DNA from 2 places in the Streptomyces sp. R-07 genome. Region 2 is predicted to be linked to the other one. Evidence: riboswitches for the same ligand, from Rfam matches in the RefSeq annotation. Region 2 holds a riboswitch; the other holds the start of a gene.
What was found. A riboswitch is a leader RNA that binds a small molecule or an ion and turns the genes downstream of it on or off. The one in region 2 is predicted to bind cobalamin.

Region 1 (7,591 bases), 1.0 Mb from region 2:
TGCTGGTCCTGGGCGGGGCGGCGGCGGTCCTGGGCCTGGGGCGGCTCGACCAGTCGTTCACCGCCTCCGGCGGGCCGGGCCACCGGGCGAACCAGGCGATCCAGGAGCGGTACGGGAACGGGGCCGCGGTCGCCCCGCTGGTCGCGGTCGTGACGTGGCCGGCGGGGACGGACGTACGGGCCGGGGGGACCCGGCTGGCGGATGCCCTGGAGCGGGCGGCGGGCCCGGGCGCGCGGACGGTCTCGTACGCGGGGACGGGCGACGAGGGGTTCCTCGGCGCGGACGGGCGGACCGTGTACGCGCTGGTGTACCCGGCGGCGGGGAAGCCGGACCTGGCGGGCCTGACGGCCGTCGAGGAAGCGGCGGTCACGCTCCGGGCGGGGCTGCGGTCGGCGCTGCCCGAGGCCCGGGTCGAGGTGACGGGGGTGCTGCCGCTCCAGCACGACAGCGCGCTCGCGGGTCCGGGCCCGGTGGCTCTCGCGGCGAAGGCCGTCTGTGCCCTCGGGCTGCTGCTCGTGCTCGTCCTGGCGTTCCGCTCGGCGCTCGGGGTCCTGGGGCCGCTGCTGCTCGCCGCCGTGACCTCGGTGGGGGCGCTCGTCCTGGTGGAGGCGGTGGCCGGGTTCACCGAGATCGGCTTCGTCGTGGTGTACCTGGTGCCGGTGACGGCGCTCGTGGTGGCGGTGCACCGCTGGGCGCAGCCGCCGGGGACCGCCGCACGGTCGGCGGTGACGGGCGGCGCGGCGGGCGCGGCGGCCTGCGCGGTCCTGGCGCTCTTCCCCGCCGCGTTCCTGCGGTCGGTCGGGGTGGCGGGCCTCGCGGTCTGCGTGGTGGGCACGGCGGCGGCCGTGACGCTGGGGCCGGTGCTGCGGTCGGTGTCCCGGCCGGTGGTGCGGAGGCCCGTACGGGGCACCCGGACGGTCCCGGCGACCGGTCTCGTCCTCCTCGTCCTCCTCACCGGGGCGGCCACCCAGCTGCGGGTCGGCAATCCGGAGGCCCGTGCCCTGGTGGCGAGCGGTCCGGCCCGGGACGGTCTCGACCGGCTGACGGCGGCCGGGGTGCCGTCGGGGGTGCTGAACCCGCTGGAGGTCCTGGTGCCCGGGGGCACGGACCCGGCGGCGGTGGCCGCGCGGGCGGCGCGGGTCCCGGGTGTGCTGCTCGCGGCGGCGCCCGCCGACTGGCGCCGCCCCGGATCCGCGGTGGTGGTCGTCGTGCCGGAGGAGGAGCCGATGACGGCGGCCGGGGCCGTCACGGTGACGGCGCTGCGGTCGGCGCTCGTGGACACGGGCGCCGTGGTGGGCGGTTCGGGTGTGGTGGACCGCGATCTGGTGGACGGGGTGTACGGGCTGCTTCCGTTCGCGGTCCCGGTGGCGGCCCTGGCGGCGTTCGGGGTGCTCACCCGGCGGCTGGGGCCGGGCGCGGCGGGGCGGGCGGTGATCGGCGGGCTGCTCGCGGCGGGCGCGGCGGCGGGGGCGCTGGTGGTGCTGTGGCAGTGGGGCCCGGCGGGGACCGGCGCGGTGACGGGCTGGGTGCCGCTGGTGGTGGGCGCCTTCGCGTTCTGTGTGTCCCTGGAGCGGGCGGCGGCCTCGGCGGCGGGCGGGCCCGGCTGGGCCGGTCCGGTGGCGGCGGGCGCGGGCGCGCTGGCGGTGCTCGCGGTGGGGATCGGCCCGCAGGTCGAACTGGCCCTGCTGGTCTCGGGGTTCGCGGCGGGCGCGGTGTGCGACGCGCTGGCCGGCGTACGGACGGGAGCGCATCCCGGAGTTCACCTCGATTGGTCTAGACCTAGACCGCTCCTCCCCTCTAGCATCGACGACCGCGATCACGAGTACGACCGGTCGCGCGACGGAACGTGACGAGGGGGAGATACCTGATGCTGGAGGCGCTCGGCATAAAGGAGTCGACGGAGGCCGTCTACCGCCTGCTCCTGGAGCGGCCCGAGTACGACGTGACGGAGATGGCCGCCCATCTGGGCCGCCCCGAACCGGAGGTCCGCGAGGCTCTCGCCTGTCTCGCGGACCTCAAGCTCGTCCTCATGGACGACTCCTCGGGCCAGGCCGAACCCTTCAACCCGGACGTCGGCTTCTCCTTCCTGCTCTCCCGCGCCGAGGCCGAGCTGAGCAAGCGCAAGCGCCAGGTCGAGCAGGCGGGCCGGGCCGTGGCCGGCATCCTCGCCTCGTACGCCGACTGCCCCGAACCGGGCGTCCGGCACGACCTCGTGGACCGCATCACGGGACTCGACCAGGTCCGCGAACGGCTGGAGGACCTGGCCGCGAACGCCCGCACCGAGTGCCTCTCGCTGCTGCCCGGCGGCGCCCAGCTCCCGGACACCATGGACGCGAGCCAGCCGCTCGACCAACTCGCCCTGGAGCGCGGGGTGAAGATCCGCTCGATCTACCAGGAGAGCTTCCGCAACGACCCGCCGACCGTCGAGTACGTGCGCTGGTACTGCGACCTCGGCGGCGAGGCGCGGACCGTGCCCGTGGTCCCGATGCTCATGGTGATCGTCGACCGCGAGGCCGCGCTCGTCCCCGTCGACCCGGAGGACGGCCGCGCGGGCGCGCTCGAAGTGCGCAGCCCCGGCCTGGTCCACGCGCTCGTGGTGCTCTTCGACCGGCTGTGGGACGCGGGCACCCCCTTCGGCGAGGCCCCGCGCCGCGACGCGCACGACCTCTCCCCGCAGGAGCGGGAGTTGCTGATGCTCCTGGGCATCGGCTGCACGGACGACATCGCGGCCCGGCGGCTCGGGGTCTCGCTGCGGACCGTCCGCCGGATGAGCTCGGAGCTGATGAACCGCCTGGGCGCGCGCAGCCGGTTCGAGGCGGGCGTGCGGGCGGCGAAGGAGGGCTGGCTCTGAAGCGGCGAGGGGGCCGGCTCCGACGAAGCCCCGAAGAATCGCTTCCGTTATGCGGACAGGGGTTCCCAGCACGGGAGCAGTCCCCTAGATTTCCCCAGCATTACCGAGGTGATCAGCGAGGGGACGGGAATCGCCATGTCAGACACGCCAGATGCGACACAAGGGAAACAACCGACCATCACAGCCCTGCGGGTGGTGATCGCGCTCTGCCTGTTCGCCCCGTTCGTGGCGATGCTCTGGGTGAGCTCCTACGCGAAGGTCGAACCGCTCTTCGCCGGCATCCCGTTCTTCTACTGGTACCAGATGCTCTGGGTGCTGATCTCCACGGTGCTCACCATGGTCGCGTACAAGCTGTGGCAGCTGGACCAGCGTGCCCGCAAGGGAGGTGACGCGCGATGAAGGACGTGACCGGCGTGAACGGCGTGGCGCTCGGCGTCTTCGTCTTCTTCTTCCTGGCCGTCACGGTCATGGGCTTCCTGGCCGCGCGCTGGCGCAAGGCCGAGAACGAGCACAGCCTCGACGAATGGGGTCTGGGCGGCCGCTCGTTCGGCACCTGGGTCACCTGGTTCCTGCTCGGCGGCGACCTCTACACGGCGTACACCTTCGTCGCCGTCCCCGCGGCCATCTACGCGGCGGGCGCGGCCGGCTTCTTCGCCGTGCCGTACACGATCCTGGTGTACCCGCTGATCTTCACCTTCCTGCCGCGCCTCTGGTCGGTCTCGCACAAGCACGGATACGTCACCACCTCCGACTTCGTGCGCGGCCGCTTCGGTTCCAAGGGCCTCTCGCTCGCGGTGGCGGTCACCGGCATCCTCGCCACCATGCCGTACATCGCGCTCCAGCTCGTCGGCATCCAGGCCGTCCTGGACGTGATGGGCGTCGGCGGCGGCGAGGGCACCAACTGGTTCGTCAAGGACCTGCCCCTGCTCATCGCCTTCGGTGTCCTCGCGGCGTACACGTACTCCTCCGGCCTGCGCGCCCCGGCGCTCATCGCCTTCGTCAAGGACACCCTGATCTACATCGTCATCGCGGTGGCGATCATCTACATCCCGATCAAGCTGGGCGGCTTCGACGAGATCTTCGCCAAGGCCGGCGAGGCGTACGCGACGGTCAACCCGGCCACCGGCAAGCCGAAGGGCGCGCTCGTGCCCGGCGAGGCGGGCCAGTGGACGTACGCGACGCTCGCGCTCGGCTCGGCGCTCGCGCTCTTCATGTACCCGCACTCCATCACGGCGACGCTGTCGTCCCGGAGCCGCAACGTCATCCGCCGCAACACCACGATCCTGCCGCTGTACTCGCTGATGCTGGGCCTGCTCGCGCTGCTCGGCTTCATGGCGATCGCCGCCGGGATCAAGGTCAAGAACGGCCAGCTCGCCATCCCGCAGCTCTTCGAGACCATGTTCCCCGACTGGTTCGCGGGCGTCGCGTTCGCCGCGATCGGCATCGGCGCGCTCGTCCCGGCCGCGATCATGTCGATCGCCGCGGCCAACCTCTTCACCCGCAACATCTACAAGGACTTCATCAAGCCGGACGCCACCCCGGCCCAGGAGACCAAGGTCTCCAAGCTGGTGTCCCTCCTGGTGAAGGTCGGCGCGCTCGTCTTCGTCCTGACCATGGACAAGACGGTCGCGATCAACTTCCAGCTGCTCGGCGGCATCTGGATCCTGCAGACCTTCCCGTCGCTCGTCGGCGGTCTCTTCACCCGCTGGTTCCACCGCTGGGCGCTGCTCGCCGGCTGGGCCGTCGGCATGGTCTACGGCACGCTCGCCGCGTACGGCGTCGCCAGCCCGACCCAGAAGCACTTCGGCGGCTCCTCCGCCGAGATCCCGGGCATCGGCGAGATCGGCTACATCGGTCTCACCTCCTTCGTGCTCAACGTCGTCGTCACGGTCGTCCTGACCTTCGTCCTCAAGGCCGTCAAGGCCCCCGAGGGCGTCGACGAGACCTCCCCGGAGGACTACACGGCGGACGCGGGCGACGCCGGGGTCAAGGACCTCCCGACGGTCGGCGCCGCGGTGCACTGACCCACGGACGCGCACCAGAGGGGCCCGGAGAAACTCCGGGCCCCTTCGCGTGCGGCGGAGGCAGACTGGGGCGCATGGACTTCACGATCAGGGCGGTACGGCCCGAGGAGTACGAGGAGCTCGGCGACCTGACCGGGCTGACCTATCTGAACGACGGGCTGCTGCTGCACGGCGAGGACGACTTCTATCTGGACGTGCTCCGCGACACGGCCCGGCGGGCGCGCGAGAGCGAGGTGCTCGTCGCCGTCGACGCGGAGGGCGGGATCATCGGCGGGGTGACCTTCGCCCCCGGCGGCACCACCTGGGCGGACATCGGCGTCACCGGCGAGGCCGAGTTCCGGATGCTCGTGGTGGCACCCGGGGCCCGCGGCAGGGGCGTCGGGGAGGCGCTCGTACGCGCGTGCGTGGACCGGGCGAGGGCCCTGCCGGAGTGCGCGCGGCTCGTGCTCTCCACGGACTCGAAGATGGTCTCGGCGCACCGGATCTACGAGCGGATGGGCTTCGTCCGCACCCCGGACCGGGACTGGCAGCCGATCCCCGACCACTCTCTGCTGACGTACGCCCTGGAGCTGTGACTGCCGGGACCGACACAACATGTGGGGGGTGCCACGAGCGGCGCCCCCCACATGTATGCTCATGCTCGCTGTCGACGCAGGGGAATCCGGCGCGAATCCGGAACTGTCCCGCAACGGTGTGCTTCGTGCGGTTTCGTACGGGGTGAGTCCGAGGACCTGCCGGCAGCGCGCCCGGTCCGTCCGGTCCGGGTGCCACAGACGTCCGGGCCTCGCGGAGTTGGGTCGGTGGACGCGGTGCCGCCGTGCGTACGGCCGCCCCGTTCCCGCCTCCCCGCCCTGGCCCCGAGCCGAGCGAGGGAGAGCCCCCACGTGACCATCGCGCCCGCCGATCCGGCCGCAGCGATCGAGACCGACGGACCCGGGACCGTACTCCTGCGGACCCTGACCGATCTCACCGCCGACCTCCCGGACACCGACCCCGGCAAGGTCGCCGCCGCCGCGCTGCGCGGCCGCAGCGCCACGTCGGACGAGGCGGAGCTGCGCGAGCTGGCCACGGAGGCGGCCGCCGGTCTGATCGCCGACGACCCGGCGTACTCCCGGCTCGCCGCCCGGCTCCTCACGATCACCATCGCCGACGAGGCGGCCGGCCAGGGCGCCGTCTGCTTCTCGGCCTCCGTCGCCGTCGGTCACCGCGAGGGCCTGATCGCCGACCGCACCGCCGAGTTCGTCGCGCTGCACGCGGAGCGGCTCGACGCGACGATCGACGCGGCCGGCGACGACCGCTTCGGCTACTTCGGTCTGCGCACCCTCTACTCGCGCTACCTGCTGCGCCACCCGATCACCCGCAAGGTCGTCGAGACCCCGCAGCACTTCATGCTGCGCGTCGCCTCCGGCCTGGCCGAGGACGACTCGGTGCGCGCGCTCGACGAGGTGGCCGCGCTGTACGGCCTGATGAGCCGTCTGGACTACCTGCCGTCCTCCCCCACGCTCTTCAACTCCGGCACCCGCCACCCGCAGATGTCCTCCTGCTACCTCCTGGACTCCCCGCAGGACGAGCTGGACTCCATCTACGACCGCTACCACCAGGTCGCGCGCCTCTCGAAGCACGCGGGCGGCATCGGCCTCTCCTACTCCCGCATCCGCGCCCGCGGTTCGCTGATCCGCGGCACCAACGGGCACTCCAACGGCATCGTGCCGTTCCTGAAGACCCTCGACGCCTCCGTCGCCGCCGTGAACCAGGGCGGCCGCCGCAAGGGCGCCGCCGCGGTCTACCTGGAGACCTGGCACGCGGACATCGAGGAGTTCCTGGAGCTCCGCGACAACACGGGCGAGGACCAGCGCCGTACGCACAACCTGAACCTGGCGCACTGGATCCCGGACGAGTTCATGCGCCGGGTCAACGCCGACGCCGAGTGGTCGCTGTTCTCCCCGGCGGACGTGCCCGAGCTCGTCGACCTGTACGGCGAGGAGTTCGACGCCGCCTACCGCAAGGCCGAGGCGGCGGGCCTGGCCCGCAAGACGATGCCGGCCCGCGACCTGTACGGCCGGATGATGCGGACCCTCGCGCAGACCGGCAACGGCTGGATGACCTTCAAGGACGCGTCCAACCGGACCGCGAACCAGACGGCCGAGCCCGGCACGGTCGTCCACTCCTCGAACCTGTGCACCGAGATCATCGAGGTCACGAACGACGGTGAGACCGCGGTCTGCAACCTGGGCTCGGTCAACCTGGGCGCCTTCGTGTCGGGTTCGGACATCGACTGGGAGCGCCTGGACGAGACCGTCCGCACGGCCGTCACCTTCCTCGACCGGGTCGTCGACATCAACTTCTACCCGACCGAGCAGGCCGGGCGTTCCAACGCCCGCTGGCGCCCGGTCGGCCTGGGCGCGATGGGCCTCCAGGACGTCTTCTTCCAGCTGAAGCTGCCGTTCGACTCCCCCGAGGCGCGCGCGCTGTCCACCCGGATCGCCGAGCGGATCATGCTGGCGGCGTACGAGGCGTCCGCCGACCTCGCCGAGCGCAGCGGCCCGCTCCCCGCCTGGGACAAGACCCGCACCGCGCGGGGCGTGCTGCACCCCGACCACTACGACGTGGAGCTCAACTGGCCGGAGCGCTGGGCCGCGCTGCGCGAGCGCATCGCCGCCGTCGGCATGCGCAACAGCCTCCTCCTCGCCATCGCGCCGACCGCGACGATCGCCTC
Region 2 (7,591 bases):
TGGGCGCTCGCGCTCATCGGCTGCTCCTGGTGCGGTACAGGACGAGGACGAAGGCCGGTACGCCGATCAGCGAGGTCACCACGCCCACCGGCACCTCCTGCGGGTCGAGGACCGTACGGGCGAGCGTGTCGGCCCAGACGAGGAACACCGCCCCGGCCAGCGCGGTGACCGGCAGGAGGCGGGCGTGCCCGGGGCCGGCGAGGGCACGGGCGGCGTGCGGCAGGACGAGGCCGACGAAGCCGATCGCGCCGGCGGCGGAGACCAGGGCGGCCGTCAGGAGGGCGGTGACGCACAGCAGGACGAGCCGGGTCCGCGCGACGGCGACGCCGAGGGCGGCGGCGGCCTCCTCCCCGAAGGCGAAGGCGTCGAGGGTCCTCGCGTGTCCGCCGCAGACCAGCAGCGCCGCCGCGAGGACGGCGAGGCACACCCACACGTCGCTCCAGCCGGCCCCGGCGAGCGAGCCGAGGAGCCAGAAGAGCACGCCCCGGGTGGTCTCCGCGTCGGCGGCGGTCATCACGACGAAGGAGGTGAGGGCGGAGAAGAGCTGCATCGCGGCGACGCCCGCGAGCACCACCCGGTCCGTCGAGCCGCCGAGCGTGTGGCTGAGCAGCAGGACGAGCGCGAAGGAGACCACCGCTCCCAGGAACGCCCCGCCGGTGACGGAGAGGACTCCTCCGCCGACGCCGAGGACGACGACCGCGACGGCGCCGGTCGAGGCGCCGGAGGAGACGCCGAGGACGAAGGGGTCGGCGAGCGGGTTGCGCAGGAGCGACTGCATCACCGCCCCGCAGACGGCGAGTCCGGCGCCGCAGACGGCGGCGAGGACGGTGCGGGGCAGCCGCAGGTCCCAGACGATCCCGTCGCGGATCGGGGAGAGTGCGGAGACGCCGCCGCCGAGGTGGGCGGCGACCACGGAGCCGACCTCGCCGACGCCGATGTCCGCCGGGCCGATGGTGATGGCGACGGCCGCCGACAGGACGAGGAGGGCGAGGCCGGCGGCCGTCCACAGCAGCGCCGTGGCACCGGCGCGTACCGGCGTGGCCGCGGACGAAGGCGTGGGCGTAGGCGGCGCGGGCGTGGGCGTCAGAGAGGTCGTGCTCACTTCGCGAGACCGTACGAGCGGAGCGCGGCCGCCACCTTCTCGACGCCCTCGACGGTGCGGAGGGTGGGGTTCATGGCCTGGCCGCTGAGCAGGACGTACCGCTTGTGCCGCACCGCCGTCATGTTCCGGGTGACGGGGTCGGACTCCAGGAACTCGATCTTCTTGGCGGCGCTCTCGGCCGACTGCGCGCGGCGGCTCAGGTCGCCGATCACGAGGACGTCGGGGTCGCGGTCGGCGACGGTCTCCCAGTTGACCTGGGGCCATTCCTCGCGCGTGTCGTCGAAGACGTTCTTCGCGCCGAGCGCGTTCGTGACGATGCCGGGGGCTCCGCAACAGCCCGCCATGTAGGGCGCCTTGGCGTCGGAGTACCAGTAGAGGACGGTGGCGTCGGTGAAGTCGGCCGCCGCCGTGGCCCTCGCCACCCGGGCCTTGAGCCCGGCGACGAGCTTCTCGCCCCGCTCGGGGACCGCGAACACCCGGGCCAGGTCGCGGATCTCGCCGTAGACCGTCTCCATGGTGAGCGGGCGGGTGCGGACGCCGTCGCCGTCGCCGCTGTTGTCCTTCCCGACGCAGTCGGTGGGCGACAGGTAGGTGGGGACGCCGAGCTGCTCGAAGCGCTCGCGGGGAGCCACGCCGCCCTTGCCGAGGGTGTACGCGAACGAGGCGGCCGCGAAGTCGGGTTCGGTGTCGAGGACCTTCTCGAAGGAGGGGTAGCGGTCGGCCAGGCGCGGCACCTTCGCGTTCTCCTTCTCCAGGCCCTTCAGGACCGGGTCCGTCCAGGTGGCGGTGCCCACCATGCGGTCGGCGAGGCCGAGGGAGAGCATGATCTCCGCCGCTCCCTGGTCGAGGGCGACGGCCCGGCGCGGGGCGCGGTCGACGCGGACCGGCCGTCCGCAGTTGTCGTCGAGGGTCACGGGGTGGCCGCGCTCCGGGGACCCGGCCGCGTCCCGCGCGGACGCGTCCTTCCCGGACGGCCGGGCGGATCCGCCGCCGCAGCCGGTCAGCGTCGCGGTGAGGAGCAGGACGCCGGCCAGGGAGAGCACGGCGGAGCGGACGGGGTGTGCGAGCGGCACGGGGACTTCCTCTGCGGCCACGGCTCATACGCGGAGCCTGTCGTACGGTGCTCCCCGGGCAGCGGCGTGCCGCCGGGGCCGCCAGCAGGTCTTCGGACTCGGGGTCAGCCGGACGGAGCGCCTTCCCGGGCCCGTCGTGCCGCCCAGTGGCCGATGCTCCGCCCGTCGCCCTCACCGCTGCGCGTCAGTTCCGGTCTTCCACCGGATTCCCTGACCCGTGCACGTACCCGTTCAGGTGCGTACAAAGGTGCGACTGGCCTCGGCACAGTACCACCGGCCGATCTTCGTGCCGGGGGCCCCGGCCGGTGTCAGAGGCGCAGCTCCTTGGCCTCGAAGCGGCCGTCGCCGAGGACCAGGACGAAGGAGACCTGCTGCCCCTCGGAGACCGTGCGGTCCGCGCCCTCGATGTCCTCGGCGCTGAAGTACACCTGCTCCTCGGAGCCCACGGGGACGACGAAGCCGTACCCGCCGAGACGGTTGAAGGACTGCACGAACCCTTTGCTTCTGCCTTCCACGGCGGCCTCCTCGTCGTCACGGCGACGCGGGCGAGGGTGTCCGGGCCGGGGCGCCCGAGTCCGCGTCTCAGGGGAGATGTACCCCGTCGGTCCGTGCTTCGCCACCGCCGTCGTGTGCGCCGTTCACCCCGACGATCTCGTACAATGTTCAACAGAGGCCCGCTGCCGGATATCCCCCGTGTCCGTCAGCGGGCCTCGTCTACCCTCCGGGCCCCCACGGATCAGGCGCGGCCGCCCGGGTACGCGATCCGCGCCGTGATCCTGGCGATGCGCCGCGCGGACTCCTCCGGCGGGGCCACGGGCTGGACGATGTGGCTGACGGTGAGCCGCACGATCGTCTCGACGGCGAGTCCGCGGGACTCCTCGTCGACGTCGGGCCAGGCCTCGATCGCGTACGCGTCGAGCATCGCCATCGCGGTGCCGAAGACCGGCTCCGGGCGGGTCGTGAGGTAGGCGAGGAGATCGTCCTCGCCGCCGCGCGCCGCGAGCAGGACGCTCTTGATGAGGGGGTTGTCCACGGCCTGCTGGAGCGTGTAGCCGACGCCCGCCACGGCCGCCGCCTCCAGCTCTCCCCGGTGGGAGTCGAGTTCGCGCTGGATGCCGACCAGGAAGCCCTCCAGCTCGCGCTGGATCAGGGCGTTGCCGATGGCCTCCTTCGAGCCGAACTCGTTGTAGAGCGTCTGGCGACTGATGCCAGCGGCCCGCGCGATGGCGGTCATGCGCAGCACGCCCCAGCCGTCGGCGGCCACGAGCCGGTAGGCGGCGTCGAGCACCTGCTCACGCAGGAGGGACCGAACACTCTCGCGAAAACGTGTCATCGTGCCCCCACTTTATCCACCGGGCACTGTCCAGAGGATTGACGCTCAAGGGGCTTTCCGTCTATCAACTGGACAGAACGCATGTGAAGTGTCCACCCTCTCCGAGGAGCCGGCCTTGGCCCTGCACAGCGACTCCCCCGAAGCCCCCGCCGCCTGGCGCGACCCCAAGCGCTGGCTCTGGCTGCTCGGCCTGCTCATCCCGGCCTTCCCCTTCCTCTCCTGGGGACTGGTGAACGCCACCGGACTCCGCCTCTTCTGGTGGACCGGGATCCTCGTCCTGTACGCGATCTTCCCGGTCGTCGACCACCTCATCGGCAAGGACTCCGCCAACCCGCCGGACAGCGCGATCGCCCACCTCGAACAGGACCGCTACTACCGCTGGTGCACCTACCTCTACCTCCCCCTCCAGTACGGCGGTCTCGTCCTCGGCTGCTGGCTGATCACCCGGGGCGACCTCTCCCTCGTGGACAGGATCGGACTGACCTTCACCCTCGGCGGGGTCGCCGGCATCGCCATCAACACCGCCCACGAACTGGGGCACAAGACGGAGTCCCTGGAGCGCTGGCTCTCCCGGATCGCGCTCGCCCAGACCTGGTACGGCCACTTCTACGTCGAGCACAACCACGGCCACCACATCCGCGTCGCCACCCCCGAGGACCCGGCGAGCGCCCGGCTCGGCGAGAGCTTCTGGCGCTTCCTGCCCCGGACCGTCCTCGGCAGCCTCACCTCGGCCTGGCGCCTGGAGAAGCGCCGGCTCGCCCGCCGCGGCCGGTCCGTGTGGAGCCCGCGCAACACGGTCCTCGGCTCCTGGGCGCTGTCGCTCGCGCTCTTCGCGGGGCTCGCGCTCGCCTTCGGCCCGGGGGTCCTGCCGTACCTCGCGGTCCAGGCGGTCTTCGGCTTCTGTCTGCTCGAAGTCATCAACTACACCGAGCACTACGGCCTCAAGCGGGAGCTCACCGCGAGCGGGCGGTACGAGCGCTGCGCCCCGCGCCACAGCTGGAACAGCGACAACGTCGCCTCGAACGTCTTCCTCTACCACCTCCAGCGGCACAGCGACCACCACGCCCACCCCACCCGGCGCTACCAGTCGCTGCGCCACTTCGACGAGGCCCCCGAGATGCCGACGGGGTACGCGGGGATGATCGTCCTCGCGTACGTCCCCCCGCTCTGGCGCCGGGTCATGGACCCCCGGGTCCTCGCCCACTACGACGGGGACGTGACCCGCGCGAACCTCCAGCCGTCCCGCCGGGCCCGTCTGCTCGCCCGGTACGGGACCGCGAGCGGGTGAGCGTCAGCCGCCCCAGGTGGGCCGGCCGCCCAGGTACGTCGCCGTGACCCGCGCCTCCTCCGGGAGCTGTGCGGCCGGGACGGTGTACGGGTCGCGGGCGAGGACCGTGAGGTCGGCGCGCAGGCCCGGGCGCAGCGAGCCGGTCTCCCCGTCGAGGTGGAGCTGCCAGGCCGGGTGCGCGGTGACGGCGAGGAGCGCCTCGTCGAGGGTGAGGCGTTCCGCGGTGCCGTGGATCCGGCCGCTGGCCGGGGTGCGGCGGGTGAGGGCGGTCGCGACCGAGGCGAGCGGGTCGGTCGGGGAGCACATGCCGTCGTTGTGGAGCGAGACGCGGTGGCCCGCGTCCCAGGCGGAGCGGACGGCCATCCAGCGGTCGGCGACCTCGGGGCCGAAGAGGTCGTCCGCGAGGACGTCCCCCCACCAGCGCAGGTGGTCCATGAACAGGCTGACGGTGGCGCCGAGTCCGGCGGCCGCGCGGTACTGGGCGGGGGTGACCGCCCCGCAGTGCTCCATGCGGGGACGCAGGGCGCGGAAGGCCTCGGGGTCGGCGGCGGCCGCGCGGGTGTAGGCGGCGAGGACGGCGTCGAAGGTGACGTCGCCGTGGACGTGGCAGGCCACCGGATAGCCCTGGGCGGTGAACGCCGTGGCGAGTTCCGCGAGGTGGTCGGGGGTGTAGTTCATGGGGGCGTGGTCGCAGCGGCCCGGCCCCATCGCCCGGGTGGCGGGGCTGTCCAGATAGGGGAAGCTGGTCGCGACCGTGCCCTCCCAGGCCGTGCCGTCGGCCCACAGCTTCATGCCGGAGACGCCGAACAGCTCCTCGGCGGGGGCGTGTCCGGCGAAGCGGCGGCCGGGGTCGGCGGCGAGTTCGGGGGTGCCGATGAGGTACGAGCGGACGCGGACGGCGGCGCCGGGGCGCCGTGCCGCGGCGTGCAGCGCGGGCAGGAAGCGCGGTTCCGTGGCGAGGTCGGCGACGGTGGTGATGCCGACCCGGGCGTGCTCCGCGTACGACCAGTCGAGGGCGGCGGCCAGCCGGTCGGGCTTGAGCCGGTCCCCGGCGACCACCCAGAGGAGGGCTTCGACGGCCGCGCCTTCGTGCGCCTCGCCGGTGGGTTCGCCGCTCGCGTCGCGCAGGAACCGGGCGCCCGCCGGGTCGGGGGTGTCCCGGGTGATGCCGGCGGCGCGCAGGGCGGCCGAGTTGGCCCAGGCGGCGTGGCCGCTGTTCGCGACGACGACGAGGGGCGCGTCGGGTCGGAGCGCGTCGAGCGAGGCCCGGGTCGGCGGGGTCAGGTCGCGCTGGAGCAGCGGGTCGACGCCGTAGGCGCAGACGGGTTCGCCGGGCGCGGCGGCGGCCACGGCGGCGCGGATCCGGTCCATGGCCAGCGCGCCGGTGGGGACGGTGAAGGGCCGGACGTCGACGGCGGGCGGGGCGACGGCGAGGGCGAGCATGACGGGGTGGCCGTGGGCCTCGACGAAGCCGGGCAGCAGGGCGCGCCCGGCCAGGTCGACGACCTCGGTGGTACGGCCCCGCAGGCGCAGGACCTCGTCGCGCGAGCCGACGGCGGTGATGCGTCCGGCGCGGACCGCGAGGGCCTCGGCGCGGGGGCGGGCCGGGTCCATGGTGAGGACGGGGCCGCCGGTGAACACGAGCTCGGGCGGGGTGTCAGGCACCGGGGGTCTCCTTCGTCGGCGCCGGGGCGGCGGCCACCGTGGACGGGCCGGCAGCCGTCAGCCACGGGGCGGCGGCCGCGAGGAGGGCGGTCACGCCGAGGGGGATCGTCGGGCCGGGTACGGGGGCGAAGTGCGGGGAGTGGTTGGCGGGGACGGTGTCGGGGAGGCCGTTCTCCAGGAGGGAGTCGGGGTCGATGCCCGCGTACAGGGCGGGGTCGCCGCCGCCGAAGTGCCAGAAGACGGACGGGACGCCGAGCGCGGTCCCGAAGACGCCGAAGTCCTCGCTGCCGGTGACGGCCTGCTGGAGCGTGAAGACCCGCCCCTCGCCGAGGGCTTCGGCGAGCGCGGCCTGCACGACGGCCGTCGCCTCCGGCTCGTTCACGGTGACCGGGAAGGAGTTGATGGGGGCGATCTCGGGCTCCTTGGGGGCGCCCGAGGCGGCGGCCTCCGCGCGGACGATCCGCTCGACGGCGGCGAGGACCCGGTCGCGGACCGCCGGGGTGGTCGAGCGGATGTTGACCTTGAGCTCGGCGGTGTCCGGGATGATGTTCTCCTTCGTCCCGGCGTGCAGCGAGCCGACGGTCACGACCGCCGTCTGCGAGGCGCCGATCTCCCGGGAGACGACGGTCTGCAGCCGCATGACGACCGCGGCGGCCATCACCACGGGGTCCACGGCCGTCTCGGGCGTGGAGCCGTGCCCGCCGCGTCCGAAGAGGGTCACCCGGAGGCTGTCGGACGCGGCCATCACCGGTCCCGGTCGGGTGCCGAGGAAGCCGACGGGGGCCGGGGCGACGTGCTGGGCGAGGCAGACCTCGGCGCGCGGGAAGCGGTCGAGGAAGCCGTCCTCGATCATGGCGGGCGCGCCGCCGACCTCCTCGGCGGGCTGGAAGACGGCGACGACGGTGCCGTGCCAGGCGCCCCGGTGGGCGGCGAGCTGCCCGGTGGCGCCGAGCAGGCAGGTGACGTGCATGTCGTGCCCGCAGGCGTGCATGACGGGCACGTCGTGGCCGTCGGGGTCGGTGCCGGTCGCGGTGGAGGCGTACGGCAGTCCGGTCTCCTCCTTGACGGGGAGGGCGTCCATGTCGGCGCGGAGCAGCACGACGGGGCCGGGGCCGTTGGCGAGGACGCCG

Region 1: another riboswitch for cobalamin. It lies ahead of ACN9M0_RS24485 (ribonucleoside-diphosphate reductase subunit alpha); the one in region 2 lies ahead of ACN9M0_RS29145 (ABC transporter substrate-binding protein).

The regions. Positions count from the first base shown of each region.
Region 1 covers NZ_CP183978.1:5,317,857-5,325,447, reverse strand. The annotation lists gene ACN9M0_RS24510 (hypothetical protein) at 1-1,850, shown strand, start outside; gene ACN9M0_RS24505 (LuxR C-terminal-related transcriptional regulator) at 1,868-2,851, shown strand; gene ACN9M0_RS24500 (DUF3311 domain-containing protein) at 2,987-3,250, shown strand; gene mctP (monocarboxylate uptake permease MctP) at 3,247-4,875, shown strand; gene ACN9M0_RS24490 (GNAT family N-acetyltransferase) at 4,950-5,450, shown strand; cobalamin riboswitch at 5,506-5,628, shown strand; gene ACN9M0_RS24485 (ribonucleoside-diphosphate reductase subunit alpha) at 5,760-7,591, shown strand, end outside.
Region 2 covers NZ_CP183978.1:6,347,028-6,354,618, reverse strand. The annotation lists gene ACN9M0_RS29155 (ABC transporter ATP-binding protein) at 1-17, opposite strand, end outside; gene ACN9M0_RS29150 (FecCD family ABC transporter permease) at 14-1,087, opposite strand; gene ACN9M0_RS29145 (ABC transporter substrate-binding protein) at 1,099-2,175, opposite strand; cobalamin riboswitch at 2,242-2,448, opposite strand; gene ACN9M0_RS29140 (cold-shock protein) at 2,484-2,690, opposite strand; gene ACN9M0_RS29135 (TetR family transcriptional regulator) at 2,912-3,508, opposite strand; gene ACN9M0_RS29130 (alkane 1-monooxygenase) at 3,624-4,796, shown strand; gene ACN9M0_RS29125 (amidohydrolase) at 4,800-6,461, opposite strand; gene ACN9M0_RS29120 (amidohydrolase) at 6,454-7,591, opposite strand, start outside.